DNA from 3 places in the Serratia sp. LSHTC3 genome. Region 2 is predicted to be linked to each of the others. Evidence: predicted binding sites of a transcription regulator. Region 2 holds the regulator's gene; each other region holds the start of a gene.

Region 1 (5,338 bases), on a different contig from region 2:
CAGCAGCACCGCCAGGATCGCCGTCAGGCTGTACTGCGGGTGTTGGTTGAAGGTCGCCGCTTGGTAGAACAGCGTCGCCAGCGAGTAGGCCACGTTCAGCCCCCACAGGATGGAGAATGTCATCCAGCCGCGGCTCGATTCGCGGGCGATGGCGCCCATCACCGAGACGCAGGGCACATACAGCAGCACGAAGATCAGATAGCTGTAGGCGGAGATGCCGGAGCCGAATTTGCTGCTCATCACGCCCATCGAGCCGACGCCCATCTCGCCGTCGCCCTTGCTGGCTTCGATCGGGTTGGACAGCACGCTCAGGCTGAAGGTGTTTTTCAGGCCGTCCCAGGTTTCCTGCAGCGCGCCGCCCAGCTCATCGAGCAGGTTGAAGTTGGCGGCGTCGAACGCCTCTTTGTTGATGTGCTCGGCGGTATACAGCGTATTCAGCGTGCCGACCACCACTTCTTTCGCCATCGCGCCGGTCACCAGGCCGACGGTGGCCTGCCAGTTATCGCGGTGGACGCCCATCGGCTGCAGCAACGGCGTCAGCACCTTGGAAACCGTGGCCAGCGCGGAGTCGTTGATGTTGTCGACCGTTTTGCCGCTGAACGAGAAGCTGTTAAGGCCGCCGATGAATATGCTGGCCACCACGATCACCTTACCGGCGCGCAACACGAACCCTTTCAACCGCTGCCAGGTTTGCAGCAGCAGGCTTTTCAGGTGCGGCACGTGGTAAACCGGCAGCTCCATCACGAACGGCGAGGCTTCGCCGCGCATGAGGGTGTATTTGAGTACCAGGCCGGTGAGGATCGCCACCGCGATGCCGAGCATGTACAGCGAGAACACCACCCCTGCGCCGTCCTGGCCAAAGAAGGCGGCGGCAAACACCGCGAAGATCGCCAGCCGGGCGCCGCAGGACATGAACGGCGCCATCATGATGGTGATCAGGCGCTCGCGTTGGGCGTCCAGCGTACGGGCGCCCATGATGGACGGCACGTTGCAGCCGAAACCGACGATCAGCGGCACAAAGGATTTGCCCGGCAGCCCGAGCGCCTGCATCAGGCGATCCATCACGAACGCCGCACGCGCCATGTAGCCGGAGTCTTCCAGGAACGACAGGAACAGGTACATCATGCCGATCTGCGGCACCAGCGGCAGCACGGTGTTGATGCCGCCGCCGACGCCCTGCGCCAGGAAAACGGTCAGCCAGTCGGGGAAGTGCAGGGTGTAGCCGAGCCACTGAATGCCCTGAATGAAGATCGCCGCCGAGCCGATATCGAAGATCGGCTGCAGCGCGCCGCCGATGTTGATCGCCAGCAGGAACATCAGGTACATCACCAACAGGAAGATCGGTACGCCCAGCCAGCGGTTGAGGATCACTTTATCCAGCATGTCGGTCAGGCGGTTGGGCATCGCCTGCTGCGAGTTGCTGACCGCGTCGCTCAGGGTGGCGATAGACTGGTAGCGCGCGTCAGCGATCACCAGCGCCGGGTCTTCTTGCTGTTGCTGTTGCAACGCCTGAATGGCCGCAGGCAGCAGCGCGACGGCGGGACCGGCCAGCCGGTGGCTGTAGATGTCGCCTTCCAGCATCTGCAATGCCAGCCAGCGGCGTTGCACCGCCGGCAGCGTTTGCGGCATGGCATCGCTCAGCGTGGCGACCGCTTTCAGCAGCAACGGCGGGTAGTTCACCAGCGCCTGCTGTTCGTTGAGGCGATGATTGTCGATCATCTGTTTCAGCACGCCGATACCGTCGGCGCGGGTGGAGATCATCGGCACTACCGGGCAGCCGAGGCGTGCCGACAGCGCGGCGACGTCGATATCGATATGCTGGCTTTTGGCGATGTCGAGCATGTTCAGCGCCACGATGCAGGGAATGCCCAGCTCCAGCAGCTGCAGCGTCAGGTAGAGATTGCGCTCCAGGTTGGAGGCGTCGACCACGTTGATCAGCAGATCGGCGTCGCCGCTCAAAATGTAGTGGCAGGCGATCTGCTCATCGAGCGAGGTTTGCTCTGAAATGGTGGTCAGGGAGTAGGTGCCGGGCAAATCGACCAGCCGCACGTCGGACTGCGGGGTAGTGAAATGGCCTTCTTTGCGTTCGACCGTCACGCCCGCCCAGTTACCGACCCGTTGGCGTGCGCCGGTCAGCTGGTTGAACAGCGTGGTTTTGCCGGAGTTCGGGTTACCGATTAAGCCGATGGTGAGTTTTTTCATAGTTCTGCGTGTCGTCTTCAAGGAGAGCCGCGCCGGCGCAAGGACGCGTCGGCAAATGGAGGTGCGCCGGTTCAGGACTGGCCGTCGAGCTGCAGCAGCGCCAGATCCTTCCTGCGCAGCACCAGGCTGACGCGGCGGGTTTTTATTTCTATCGGATCGCCCAGCGGCGCGACGCGCACCACGTCGAACGAAGAGCCGGGCAGCATGCCGAGCGATAACAGTTTCTGGCGGTAGGCCGGCGCAATTTCACCGGAAAAGCCGACAATCTTATATGTGTGTTTAGGTTGAAGCTGCATGTGATTAACCTTCCGGGTGCCGATGAACATCGGGCTGATGATAATTGGACGTTGCCGGCGAAAATGCCACGCCGTCGGCGGTATTCATCCATAAGGTCATGCAATAAAGTGAGCGCAAATAATAGTAATTATCATTATCGCGTTCAATACAAAAAGTAGGGGTATTGTAACCAATTATTATGGCGTCGACAGTTTTTGGTTGTGTCGTCTTGATAAGCCCCGTTTTACCACTGCTTTTACTCGGCGACAAATGAGAATGGTGAGTTAAATCAGTTGCGTATTTGTAGCCGAGTTTTCTCGTTTGCAAATATTGATGGCGTTTTTCCCTTATTTATTTCTGATGAAAGGCAATTCAATAACATTATTCCGCCGTAATGCGAGCGGTAACCATTTGTGTTTCGCTCACAATTCGCAAAATGAAAAATGCGTGTTAACGACGTTGTTAATAAACGGCTGCAGAAGGGATGTTTGCCGCTTTAACAATGGGAGGGCGGTCACGCAGCAACGGGAAATAAAAAGATGAAGGTTTATTGAGACGGGTCAAAAAAATGCCGCAAGTTTTCTTTCTCGGAAAGGGCGGAGCAGGCTCCGCCCTGTCGGTTCCGACTTAGCGTTTCTTGCCGAATGCCGCCGCCAGCGCGTCGCCCATGGCGCTGTTGCCGGCCGGCGCCGCGTTGCGCGGTTTGGCCTTGTTGCCGCCTGCCGAACGGTTGGCGTTGTCGCGCGTCTGGGCAGGCGCGTTGCCGCCGCGACGCGGTGAACCCTCGCCCGGTTGCTCATCCAGGCGCATGCTCAGCGCAATGCGTTTACGCTGCAGATCGACTTCCATCACCTTCACTTTGACGATGTCGCCGGCTTTCACCACGGTGTGCGGATCTTCGACGAATTTGTCCGCCAGCGAGGAGATGTGCACCAGGCCGTCCTGATGCACGCCGATATCCACGAAGGCGCCGAAGTTGGTGACGTTGGTCACCGAGCCTTCCAGGATCATGCCCGGCTGCAGATCGTTGAGGGTTTCCACGCCTTCGGCGAAGGTGGCGGTTTTGAATTCCGGACGCGGGTCACGGCCCGGCTTCTCCAGCTCTTTCAGAATGTCGGTGACCGTCGGCACGCCGAACTTGTCGTCGGTGAAATCAACCGCTTTCAGGCTGCGCACTGCGGAGGCGTTGCCCATCAGATCCTGCAGCGCCTGCTCGGTGGCGGCCAGGATGCGTTGCACCACCGGATAGGCTTCCGGGTGAACGGTAGAAGCATCCAGCGGGTTGTCGCCGTGGTTGATACGCAGGAAGCCGGCGCACTGTTCGAAGGCCTTCGGCCCCAGACGGCTGACCTTCAGCAGCTGTTCACGGTTGCTGAAGCGGCCGTTCTCGTCGCGCCAGTTGACGATGTTCTGCGCCATCATGCGCGTCAGGCCGGCCACGCGGGTCAGCAACGGCACCGACGCGGTGTTCAGATCGACGCCGACGGCGTTTACGCAGTCTTCCACCACCGAGTCCAGTTTCTTCGCCAGCTGGCTCTGGCTGACGTCGTGCTGATACTGGCCGACGCCGATGGATTTCGGGTCGATCTTCACCAGCTCCGCCAGCGGATCCTGCAGGCGGCGAGCGATGGACACCGCGCCGCGCAGCGATACGTCGAGATCCGGGAATTCCTGCGCCGCCAGTTCAGACGCGGAATACACCGACGCGCCCGCTTCGCTGACGATCACTTTTTGCGCCCGGACTTCGCCGAACTGCTTTTGCAGGTCGAGATAGAAGCGCTCGGTTTCACGTGAAGCGGTGCCGTTGCCGATGGCCACCAGCTCCACGTTGTGTTTGATGCACAGCGCCGCGACGATGGCGGCGGCTTTCGCCGCTTGCCCGGTGTGCGGGTAGACGGTGTCGGTGGCGACCAGTTTGCCGGTCGCGTCGACCACGGCGACTTTCACCCCGGTGCGCAGGCCCGGATCGAGGCCCATGGTGGCGCGCATGCCGGCCGGCGCGGCCATCAGCAGATCATGCATGTTGCGGGCGAAAACGTTGATTGCTTCATCTTCCGCGCGCTCGCGCACCGTGCCCATCAGCTCAGTTTCCAGGTGCAGCAACACCTTGATGCGCCAGGTCCAGTTAACCACCGCCTTGCGCCAGGCGTCGGCCGGGGCGTTGTTCAGGCGCAGGTTGAGGTGATTGATGATGATCAGCTCCGCCTGGCTTTCGCGCGGGGCTTCCTCAAACTGCGGATCGGCGTTCAGCGCCAGCTGCAGCACGCCTTCGTTGCGGCCGCGGAACATCGCCAGCGCGCGGTGTGAAGGCACCTGAGAAATCGGTTCGTGGTGATCAAAATAGTCGCGGAACTTGGCGCCTTCTTCTTCCTTGCCTTCGACCACTTTGGACACCAGATGGGCGTTTTTCCACAGGTAGTCGCGCACCTTGGCCAGCAGCGCGGCGTCTTCGGCGAAGCGCTCCATCAGGATATAGCGCGCGCCGTCGAGGGCGGCTTTCACGTCCGCCACGCCCTTGTCGGCGTCGACGTAGCGTTCAGCCAGTTGTTCCGGCTGCTGTTGCGGATCCTGCCACAGCGTATCCGCCAGCGGTTCCAGGCCGGCTTCGGTGGCGATCTGGCCACGGGTGCGGCGCTTCGGTTTGTACGGCAGGTAGAGGTCTTCGAGTTCGGTCTTGCTCAGCGTGGCGTTGATCGCCCCCGCCAATTGTTCAGTCAGTTTGCCCTGTTCATCGATCGACTTCAGGATGGTCTGGCGACGATCTTCCAGTTCACGCAGATAACCCAGGCGGGTTTCCAGCTGGCGCAGTTGGGTGTCGTCCAGGCCCCCGGTGACTTCCTTACGATAGCGTGCAATAAAG
Region 2 (5,338 bases):
GTTGATGCGCGACTACCTGCAGGAAGAAGGCGTGATCCAGTTCCTGCTGAAGTCCTTCCATAACGGTGAATGGCGCTTCAACCTGCCGGTGCTGATCGAACGCTACGAAGACATCACCGGCTGGCAGGAAGTCCCGGCCTGGCCACACCCGACCCTGTTCATTCGCGGCGGCCTGTCGCCGTACGTGCAGGACAGCTACCGTGCAGACATCGCCCGCCAATTCCCGCAGGCACGCGCGCACGTCGTCGCCGGCACCGGCCATTGGGTGCACGCCGAAAAACCGGAAGCGGTGCTGCGCGCCATCCACCGTTTCCTCGGCGAAGCCTGAAAAACGCGCTCACCTGGCGAAAAAACGCGCTAAAGATAACGGCTTAGCGCGTTTAGCCCGCAGTTAGGCATTGTCGCCGCTCCATCTGCTGGGGTAATATGGCGCGCTATAATTTTGCCGCCGCGCCAGCGCGTTCGCGAACGCCGGTTCGGGGGTAAATTTGGGTTAGGGTTTATTGGCCCGAAGTGTGTTAACCGATGCCTCCGGAAGCGTGCGAGCGCTTTTTGATGCAAACTCCCTTGCAGTACCGCTACCTATGGCAAAAGAACAAACGGATCGCACGACGCTGGATCTGTTCGCAGATGAACGCCGTCCGGGGCGCCCGAAAACCAACCCGCTTTCCCGCGATGAACAGCTTAGAATCAATAAGCGCAATCAGTTACGGCGCGATAAAGTGCGCGGATTGCGGCGCGTAGAGCTGAAAATCAACGCGGATGCGGTGGACGCCCTGAACAAACTGGCGGAACAGCGCAACATCAGCCGCAGCGAACTCATCGAGCAGATGCTGTTGGCGCAACTGGCGGAAGAACAGCCGGAACATTGATCTCTTCGGCCGCACGCGCGGCGCGGCGTTAAGGACAACGCCGGATCGACCACGCTTTTCTTCATCCTTCGGCATCGCATAAATGCGATAAAACCCCGGCGCCACTTTCTGGCATGATACGCATTTACCGGTAAGAGACTGCGCCTGTCGGCGCCCGCCACCGTGGCGAAAGGCTCTTGCCATGGCATCATTTTAATCGGCGGCAGTGCCGGCGCCGAGTAATGCAATTAATTGAATTTAAAGGTTATACGCGATATGGCTACTGTAGGCATTTTCTTTGGCAGCGACACTGGCAATACCGAAAACATTGCCAAAATGATCCAGAAAATTCTCCAGAAACAGTTTGGCGACGACGTCTCTGAAGTGCACGACATCGCCAAAAGCAGCAAAGAAGACCTGGAAGGGTTCGATATCCTGCTGCTGGGTATCCCGACCTGGTACTACGGTGAAGCGCAGTGTGACTGGGACGATTTCTTCCCGACGCTGGAAGAAGTCGATTTCAACGGCAAACTGGTGGCGCTGTTCGGCTGCGGCGACCAGGAAGACTACGCGGAATACTTCTGTGACGCGATGGGCACCATCCGCGACATCATCGAACCGCGCGGCGCGGCCATCGTGGGCCACTGGCCGACCAAAGGCTACCACTTCGAAGCTTCCAAAGGCCTGGCGGACGACAACCACTTCATCGGTCTGGCGATCGACGAAGACCGTCAGCCGGAGCTGACCAATGAGCGCGTCGACGCCTGGGTCAAACAGATTGTCGAAGAGCTGAGCCTGGCCGATATCGTCGGCTAAACGCCGGGACTGGCGAAAGGTTGAACAAAGGCCCTGTAAAGTGCATAGTGTGCCGACAGGGCCGTCATCGGCAACAGGGATTGCTGCGATAGAAGCTACAGATTTGTAACTTCCCACCCCGTCACGGTAGACTGAGATATCGGTTTATCCCATCCATCAAGGCGTTGCATGCAAAACATGCAATAGTGCAATTATATCTTTGTTAACAACCGGCGGTTTCCATTTAGTACAACCGGTTCTATAATGAGACGCATTAACTCTTTGTGCCGACCGATGCCACAGGCGAGTACGCCTCAACTTGATTAGCATAGTAACAGGACTGAATTCGCATGACCGACAACAACATCGCATTGAAGAAGGCCGGCTTAAAAGTCACGCTTCCGCGACTCAAAATCCTGGAAGTACTGCAAAATCCGGAATGCCATCACGTCAGTGCGGAAGATTTGTACAAAAAACTGATTGATATGGGCGAAGAGATCGGCCTGGCAACGGTTTATCGCGTACTGAACCAGTTTGACGATGCGGGCATTGTGACACGTCACAACTTCGAAGGCGGCAAGTCCGTGTTCGAGCTGACCCAACAGCATCACCACGATCACCTGATTTGCCTGGACTGCGGCAAAGTGATCGAATTCAGCGACGAATCCATCGAAGTGCGCCAGCGTGATATCGCCAAGCAGCACGGCATCAAGCTTACCAACCACAGTCTGTACCTGTACGGCCACTGTGAAACCGGTGACTGCCGCGAAGACGAATCGCTGCACGACAAGAAATAAGCCTCACCGGCTATGAGAAACCGCCTCACATTGAGGCGGTTTTTTTATGCCCGCCGTACAACGGGCAAAAAAATCCCCGGGCAAGCCGGGGAAAGATCATGTCATGAAATACTACAATTGCAGCGGCACTGCGACTCCACGTACTGCTCTCACTTCAACATCCGCCCCACGCCGGCACGCGCGGGGGCGAACGCATTCCCCCTTCGTTAAGCGGCCCGCCGCCATGACGACAGGCCGATGTGCCGGGCTTAGACCTTCTCGGCGCGGCTGTAACGTTTACCGTCCGGGCTGACCGAGCGCACCTGTACTTCGCCGGAGACCGCCGGTTTGGCCTTGGCATCATAGCGCTGCCACTGCTTACCGCCGTCGGTGGAGTACTCGATGCCCAATCCCGGCAGCGCGATATTCGCTTCCAGCTTGCCGCCCGCCACGCGCGCGCCCGGCACCGGCAGACGGTAAGCGACGCCGCCTTTGTCCAGCTTGGCCAGTTCTCGTTGGCCCAGGATATTGGCGAAGCGCAACCAGTCTTTCTCCAGCGCCTTGGTGTCGACAAAGTGGGTTTCCCCGCCTTTGTATTCACGGCCGGCGCGATAGTCCTGCTCCCAACCGGCTCGGTGCCAGGCGCGTTCCGCCACCGACAGCGCGCGCGGGAAGATCATGTATTCCATCTGCGGATCGGTGCGCTGGGTTTCGCTCCACAGCTGAGCGGACAGACCGTAGGCGCCCGGCCACGGCTTGTCGCTTTTGGCGTTAAAGTGGTTGCCGTCGCGGTCGACCGAGGTTTCCGCGTTCTGCGGCATGTTGTCCGGCGCGAAGCTGAACACCTTGCGCTCGTCGCTGAAGCGGGTGCCCCAGTAGTAACCACGCTCGTCCGGGTTCACCTCGTAAGGGAAGTCCATGTAGACGTAGTCCGGGTTGGAGACCACCACTTCATATCCTTTGTTGGCCCAGTCGTTGACGCTATCGAAACCGCCCCAGTACAACGTATCCCAGAAGTTGACGCCCACGCGCGAGGTGGCGAACGCCTTTGCGTTCTCGGCGTCTTTCAAGCCGTCTTGCCAGGCCTGCATTCTGTCGATGCCGTGCGCCTTCACCAGCTTGCTGACCTCCTGGCCGAAGTAGCTCGGCAGGTGTTCCATGTCGGCCACCTTGCCTTCTTTGATCATCGTCTGGCAAACCTGCGACTTGGCCCACGGCTTGTCTTCGTTGCTCTGGTCGATGATGCCTTTACCCGGCTCCGGTTTCGCCTTGTCGGTATAGCCGGCGCCCAGGCGGATGTTTTTCGCCTCATCGCCGCCGAAGTGCCAGGTTTTGATCGGCTGCCCGGCTTCTTTATGCATCTGGGCAATCTCGCCAATCACCTTGTCGACAAAGCGCTGGGAGGAATCCAGGCACGGGTTCAGGTAGCTCTGGCGGTTAAAGAACTGCACCGAGGTGGTATTGGAGGTATCGGTCGGATCCACCAGGCGGAACTCGTTGGCCTCCTGCTCTTTGCCGGCGGCATGCAGTTTCTTGTAGCGCGCTTCCATAGAGACCACCGCCGCGCGGGCGTGCGCCGGCATGTCGATCTCCGGGATCACCTCAATCTGGCGCGCCTGGGCGTATTTGATGATGTCGATATAGTCCTGACGGCTGAAGAAGCCGCCGTAGACGTCCGGCCCCTGGCCGTACTGCGGCAGCAGGCAGGTGGTTTCGCTCAGATCGTGGCAGCGCTGGCCGCCGACTTCCGTCAGCTCCGGCAAACCGGGGATCTCGATGCGCCAGCCTTCGTCATCGCTCAGGTGGAAGTGGAATTTATTGAGCTTGTAAGCCGCCATCTGATCCAGCAGGCGCAGCACCGCGTCCTTCTTATGGAAGTTGCGCGCCACGTCAAGGAAAATGCCGCGATACTGGAAGCGCGGCGCATCGCTGGCGTCGAGCGTGGCGATCTTGCCGCTGCCGTCGCTCGGCACTAACGACAGGATCGACTGCAACCCGTAGAACACCCCGGCCTGATCGAAGCCGATCACCCGCGCCTCTTTCTTACCGATTTTCAGCTCATAAGCGCCCGGCACCGCCATCGCGCCTTTAAACTTGCCCGGCTGGATGTCGGTCTTGATCGGGTAACCGTTGGCCTGAACCGGCACGCCCAGCAGCGCGAAGCGCTGGTTGACGACGTCCGCCGCCGGCTTGACCAGCGTGCTCAGATCCGGCGATACCCCTTTGCGCAGGTCGGCGTCCTGTGCGTGCACTTTCACCTGCATCGGTGTCGGCACGATCTGGCCGCGCAGCGCGCCGGCGGGCAGCGTCTGCAGATCGGCATTGCTGACAAAGCGCGAAGCCGGCGTCATCAGAATGTTTTTGTCGTCCTTGGTGCGCTTCCACTGATCGCCGGTGAACGGCGCCACGAACTGGTCCAGATTTTCGGTGTCGGTATTCGCCAGCATTTTCGGCTTGGCGTCGCCGGAGGTGGCATACCAGCGCGGCAGGAAGTCGTTTCTGAACAGCTGCCAGTATTCGGCGACCACCGGGATTTCCACCGCCTTGCCGGCAGGGAAACCGCTGAATTTGGCGGTCGGCTCCAGCTTGTACAGATCGCCGGTCAGATGCGCGATCTTGAACTGATCGTTATCCACCCGCAAGGTCTGGCGCGGGCTGTGGAAATAGATGACCCAGTCCTTGCCGTCGATCGCCTGCCCGTCGTTGCTGAGGGTGAACAACACCCGGTTGCATGAGGCCCAGTCGGCGCCCAGCGCCGCGCAATCCACGCCGTTTTCGCCGGCGCGGTTATCCAGCATTTTCACGTTCAGCTTCAGCTGGCTCAGCTGATCCACCAGCTGTTGATCGGCCATGGCATTACCCATGCCGCCCAGGAATCCCATCGTTGCCGTCAAAGCGGCCAGTGCGCTCAGTTTG
Region 3 (5,338 bases), on a different contig from region 2:
AATGCCGCCGGCCAGCGCGCCGCCGGCGATGTAATAGTAGCCGCCGTTGAACAGGGTGATGGCGATCAGCGCGCCGGTGTAAGCCCCCATGTTAAAGCCGATCACGTCCGGGCTGCCGAGCGGGTTGCGGATAATCGACTGGAAGATGGCGCCGCTCATGCCGAGCGCGGCGCCTAACAGCAGCGCCATGGCGATGCGCGGCAAGCGCCATTGGGTGACCACGGTGACCAGGTTTTTCGGCGCCTCGCCGGTCAGCGCGGCAAAAACCTGCTCCAGCGAAAGTTGCAGCGTGCCGTAGCACAGGGCGGCGACGGCCATCGCCAGACACAGCGCCAACAGTGAAAGGTTGACCAGCAGCAGGCGCAGCGGCAGGCGCCCGTTGATGACGCCGTCCGGGCGGCCGATATGCAGCGTATGCGGCAGACTCATCACAGACCCCCCAGCGTTTTCTTGCGGCGCACCAGCCAGATCAGCACCGGCGCGCCGATGAAGGCCGCCACGATGGAAACCCGCAGTTCACCGGCCGCCAGCAAGCGGCCGACCACGTCGGCGCACAGCAGTAAAATCGGTGCCAGCAGCATGGAGTAGGGCAGGATCCAGCGCTGGTCGGGGCCGACCCACCAGCGGGCGATATGCGGCACCATCAGGCCGATGAAACTGATCGGGCCGACGGTGGCGGTCGCCGCGCCGCACAGCAGCGTGATGGCGATCACCGCGATCACCTGAGTCAGCACCACGCGCGCGCCGAGTGCGATAGCCAGATCTTCCCCCATGCCGATGGTATTCAGCGGCCGGGCGATGAGCAGCGTCAGCAGGCAGCCGAGCAAAATGGCGGGGGCGGTGACCGGCAGCGTGGACAGCGTGCGGATATCCAGCGTGCCGGCCTGCCAGAAGCGCAGTTGGTCGAAGGTTTGCGGATCGATCAGCGACAGCCCGGTGGTGATGCCGAGCAGCACCGCGCCGATCGCCACGCCGGCCAGCGTCAGCCGCACCGGGTTGATGCGCCCGCCCGCTAGCGTGCCGATCAGGTAGACCAGCAGGGTGGTGAGGGCAGCGCCGGCAAAGGCGTAGGCCATGTAGCTTTCGGTGGTGGCGGCGCCGAAAAACATGATGCCGATGACCACGGCGAAGCTGGCGCCGGCGTTGATGCCGAGCACGCCGGGATCGGCCAGCGGGTTGCGCGTCAGCGCCTGGATCAGCGCGCCGGCGGCGCCGAGCGCCATGCCGGCCAGGATGCCCGCCAGCGTACGGGGCACCCGGGCATTGAGAATGATGGTGCTGTCGGAACCGCTCGCGGCGCCCTGCAGGCTGAGCCAGACGGTATGGAAGGGGATGGCTTTGGAACCCAGCATCAGGCTGGCCATGATGCACAGCAGCAACAGCGCCAAACCGATACCGAACCCGGCGATGCGTTTGAAGCCACTGGCGTAAGCTGCGTGCGGAGCGGACGAAAGCGTCCGCTCAGTCGGAGTGGGTACGTTCACACCGGTAACTCCTGTATGATTTTTATTCTCATTGTTATTTGCGTTCATGCGGGGCAATAGTAGCACGAGTTTACGCCCGCATGCACCCGCCGGTTGGTGGCAAAGGTGCGTGGACAATGTTAATAACTATTGATATTTCAATTGATTGAATGTGAACGTTCGCCCCGCTTGCGGAAAGTGTCGGCAGGGGGCTGACCTGCCGACGGCGTGATTCAGGGCTTTTTGAACAACCGTTCGATTTGATTCAGCATGTTGGTGGCGCTGTAGTAATCGAGGCGGAAGGTGTCGTTGCCGACGGCGTAGACGTGCCGCTGTTCCACCGGCTCCAGATGTTTGAGGAACGGGTTGGTCAGCACCTCTTGCACTTTGCGCTCATTGGTGGCGAACAGGATCAGGGTTTTGCCATTCAGACCTTCGGCCATTTTTTCGCCGGAGATCTGGATGATGTCATGGCGTTTACCCATGCTGGTGTTGCCTTTGGCGCTTTCCGGCGGGGTGGCCAGTTGGAAGCCGAGCTGGGTCAGCAGTTTGCCCTGGGCAGAACCCGGCGTCCACAGCATGGCCTCGCGGCCGTTGTCGGCATACACCAGCGGAGTGGTGGGCTGCGGCGGCAGCGCGATCGCCTGTTTCACTTGCTCCACGCGCTGCTCGAAACGATCTTCCGCCTGTTTGGCGCCGGCTTCATGACCGGTGATCTCGCCGAGCTCGCTGGCCAGCTGTTGCCAGCTTTTGTCGCCATAGTCGAGCACCAGAGTCGGCGCAATGGCGGACAGCTGGTCATAAAGTTTCAACGCCGAATCACCGCCGGTCGCGGCGACGACGATCAAATCCGGCGCGGCGGCGGCGACGGCCTCGGCATTGGGCTCCACCTGGTACAGCCGCTCGACGTGGCGCTGTTTGGCCACCTCGCTCCACTGGGTAAAGAAACCTTGTTTATCGGCCACCAGGGGATTTGGGCTGGTGGCGGCGCTGGCGACCACCGGGGCGTCGATAGCCAACAGCGTGCCGGTGATGGTGACGCTGGTGGACACGATGCGCTGCGGCGGTTTTTCCAGCGTGAATTTCCCTTTGACGCTGTCGATGGTGCGCGGCCAACTGCCGTCGGCTGCGGGGGCGGACGGTTTCTGTCCGTCGCTCTTGTCGTCCGGGCCGCAGCCGCTGAGCAACAGGCTGGAAGTGGCGATAAATGCAATGAACAGCTGGCGTAAGGATAGGGTCATGAGCGGGCTCTTTCTTTCCTTGAACTAAGGCGTATCAATCCGGCTGAGGATTGGCTGTGTGGTGGATGCCGGCTAATTTACCATTCAAGCCGCCAAAATGATAACCATTCGTATCTCAGCGCGTGGTGAATAAGAAGAAAGGGAGGCGAACGGCAGAAACGAAAAAAGCGCCAAAAGGCGCTTTTTTCTGAATTGGTGGGTCGTGCAGGATTGATTCGGCCTGTGGCCTCACCCTGCGGGCAACGCTGCGCGTTGTCGTATCGCTGCGCGATGCTCGAACCTCTACGGTTCTTCATCCTGCACGACTCGGTAAACTATGCCTGCGAGAAGATGAAGTCAGAGGTGGGTGGCGCAGAAACGAAAAAAGCGCCAAAAGGCGCTTTTTTCTGAATTGGTGGGTCGTGCAGGATTCGAACCTGCGACCAATTGATTAAAAGTCAACTGCTCTACCAACTGAGCTAACGACCCGCAGATGTGGTGGGTGATGACGGGCTCGAACCGCCGACCCCCTCCGTGTAAAGGAGATGCTCTACCAACTGAGCTAATCACCCACTTCAGGACTTCCAGGTTACTGCTAAACGAGAGAATGATGGTGGGTGATGACGGGCTCGAACCGCCGACCCCCTCCGTGTAAAGGAGATGCTCTACCAACTGAGCTAATCACCCTCATTCGTTCTCATTTTTTCTCAACAAGATGGTGGGCGATGACGGGCTCGAACCGCCGACCCCCTCCGTGTAAAGGAGATGCTCTACCAACTGAGCTAATCGCCCCGTCTTGTTGGAGTCGCATTATAGGGATAGTTCAAAGTGAGTCAACGGTTTTTAAAATGATTTCAATCGTTCGCCGCAAATTTAGGCAGGGCGCGATAATAATCGCCAGCAGCGCCGATTCTTTGCGCGATGCTATGCGAAACTCGCCGCAAAACGCGCGAAATCGACCGGTGCAATATCGTGTCGGCGTTGAGGAATTAGCGCGTGGTGATACAATGTCGTCCACTCTTTTTTCAATTCCGAGCAATCGTCGGCAACCGCCGACACGCGTTGCGTAATAAGGCAGTGAACCCAATGAAAATCAAAACCCGTTTTGCACCGAGCCCGACCGGCTATCTTCACGTCGGCGGCGCGCGTACCGCACTTTATTCCTGGTTGTTCAGCCGCCATGCGGGCGGTGAGTTCGTTCTGCGTATCGAAGATACCGATCTGGAACGTTCTACCCAGGACGCGATCGACGCAATTATGGATGGCATGAACTGGTTGAACCTGGATTGGGATGAAGGCCCGTATTTCCAGACCAAGCGTTTCGAACGCTACAACGCGGTCATCGATGAGATGCTGGAGCAGGGCACGGCCTATAAATGCTATTGCTCCAAGGAACGTCTGGAAGCGCTGCGCGAGAAGCAGATGGAAAATGGCGAAAAGCCGCGTTACGACGGCCACTGCCGCGACAGCCAGTGCAGCCACACCGACGACGAGCCGCACGTGGTGCGCTTCCGCAACCCGCAGGAAGGGTCGGTGATCTTCGACGATAAAATTCGCGGCCCGATCGAATTCAGCAACCAGGAGCTGGACGATCTGATCATCCGCCGCACCGACGGTTCGCCAACCTATAACTTCTGCGTCGTTGTCGATGACTGGGACATGGAAATCACCCATGTGATCCGCGGTGAAGACCACATCAACAACACCCCGCGCCAGATCAACATTCTGAAAGCGCTGGGCGCGCCGGTGCCGGAATACGCGCACGTGTCGATGATCCTCGGCGACGACGGTAAAAAGCTGTCCAAACGTCACGGCGCCGTGGGCGTGATGCAGTACCGCGACGACGGCTATCTGCCGCAGGCGCTGCTGAACTACCTGGTGCGTCTGGGCTGGTCCCACGGCGATCAGGAGATCTTCTCCATCGACGAGATGAAAGAGTTCTTCACGCTGGAAGCGATCAACAAATCCGCCAGCGCCTTCAACACCGAGAAGCTGCAGTGGCTGAACCACCACTACATTAACCATATGCCGGCGGAAGAAGTGGCGGTGCATCTGGCATGGCACGTTGAGCAACTGGGCATTGAAACCCGCAACGGGCCGGAACTGAAGGATATTGTCAAGCTGCTGGGCGAGCGCTGCAAGACGCTGAAAGAGATGGCGGAGTCCTGCCGTTACTTCTACGAAGACTTCAGCGAGTTCGACGCCGATGCCGCCAAGAAGCACCTGCGTCCGGTCGCGCGTCAGCCGCTGGAAGCGGTGCGCGCCAAGCTGGCCGCCATCACCGTCTGGACGCCGGAAAACGTGCACGACGCCATTCAGGGCACGGCGGATGAGCTGGGCGTCGGCATGGGCAAAGTCGGCATGCCGCTGCGCGTGGCGGTGACCGGCGCCGGCCAGTCGCCGGGCATGGACGTGACCGTGCATGCGATCGGCCAGAAGCGTTCGCTGCAGCGCATCGATATGGCGCTGGCTTACATCGCTGAGCGCGAAGCGCAAGCCTGATTCGCTGCTACGCCATAAAGAAAAAGCCCCGAGGAGCAATCCCGGGGCTTTTTTCATGGCGGTTGTCAGGCGTGTTCGCTGGTCGGTAAACCGGGGCGATAGGCGAGGAAATACATCAGCCCGACAAAGCCGGCGCCGCCCAGCGCATTGCCG

The links. The regulator Fur, encoded in region 2, represses iron uptake genes when iron is present. The targets are predictions, from matches to a motif close to ATAATAATGAGAACNACTATCAA.
Region 1: the regulator Fur is predicted to act here: its motif matches at 2,617-2,639, upstream of feoA (ferrous iron transporter A).
Region 3: the regulator Fur is predicted to act here: its motif matches at 1,500-1,522, upstream of fepD (Fe(3+)-siderophore ABC transporter permease).

What each region holds. Positions count from the first base shown of each region.
Region 1 is NZ_JBXUNP010000007.1:71,212-76,549, reverse strand. It holds gene feoB (Fe(2+) transporter permease subunit FeoB) at 1-2,202, opposite strand, end outside; gene feoA (ferrous iron transporter A) at 2,274-2,498, opposite strand; gene AC2CGI_RS21700 (Tex family protein) at 3,106-5,338, opposite strand, start outside.
Region 2 is NZ_JBXUNP010000005.1:288,848-294,185, reverse strand. It holds gene ybfF (esterase) at 1-328, shown strand, start outside; gene ybfE (LexA regulated protein) at 585-872, shown strand; gene fldA (flavodoxin FldA) at 1,128-1,667, shown strand; gene fur (ferric iron uptake transcriptional regulator) at 1,997-2,443, shown strand; gene AC2CGI_RS19670 (beta-N-acetylhexosaminidase) at 2,692-5,338, opposite strand, start outside.
Region 3 is NZ_JBXUNP010000001.1:320,170-325,507, forward strand. It holds gene fepG (iron-enterobactin ABC transporter permease) at 1-429, opposite strand, end outside; gene fepD (Fe(3+)-siderophore ABC transporter permease) at 429-1,484, opposite strand; gene fepB (Fe2+-enterobactin ABC transporter substrate-binding protein) at 1,697-2,704, opposite strand; RNA gene AC2CGI_RS01550 (RtT sRNA) at 2,898-3,021, opposite strand; tRNA gene AC2CGI_RS01555 (tRNA-Lys) at 3,097-3,172, opposite strand; tRNA gene AC2CGI_RS01560 (tRNA-Val) at 3,180-3,255, opposite strand; tRNA gene AC2CGI_RS01565 (tRNA-Val) at 3,295-3,370, opposite strand; tRNA gene AC2CGI_RS01570 (tRNA-Val) at 3,400-3,475, opposite strand; gene gltX (glutamate--tRNA ligase) at 3,770-5,185, shown strand; gene AC2CGI_RS01580 (formate/nitrite transporter family protein) at 5,251-5,338, opposite strand, start outside.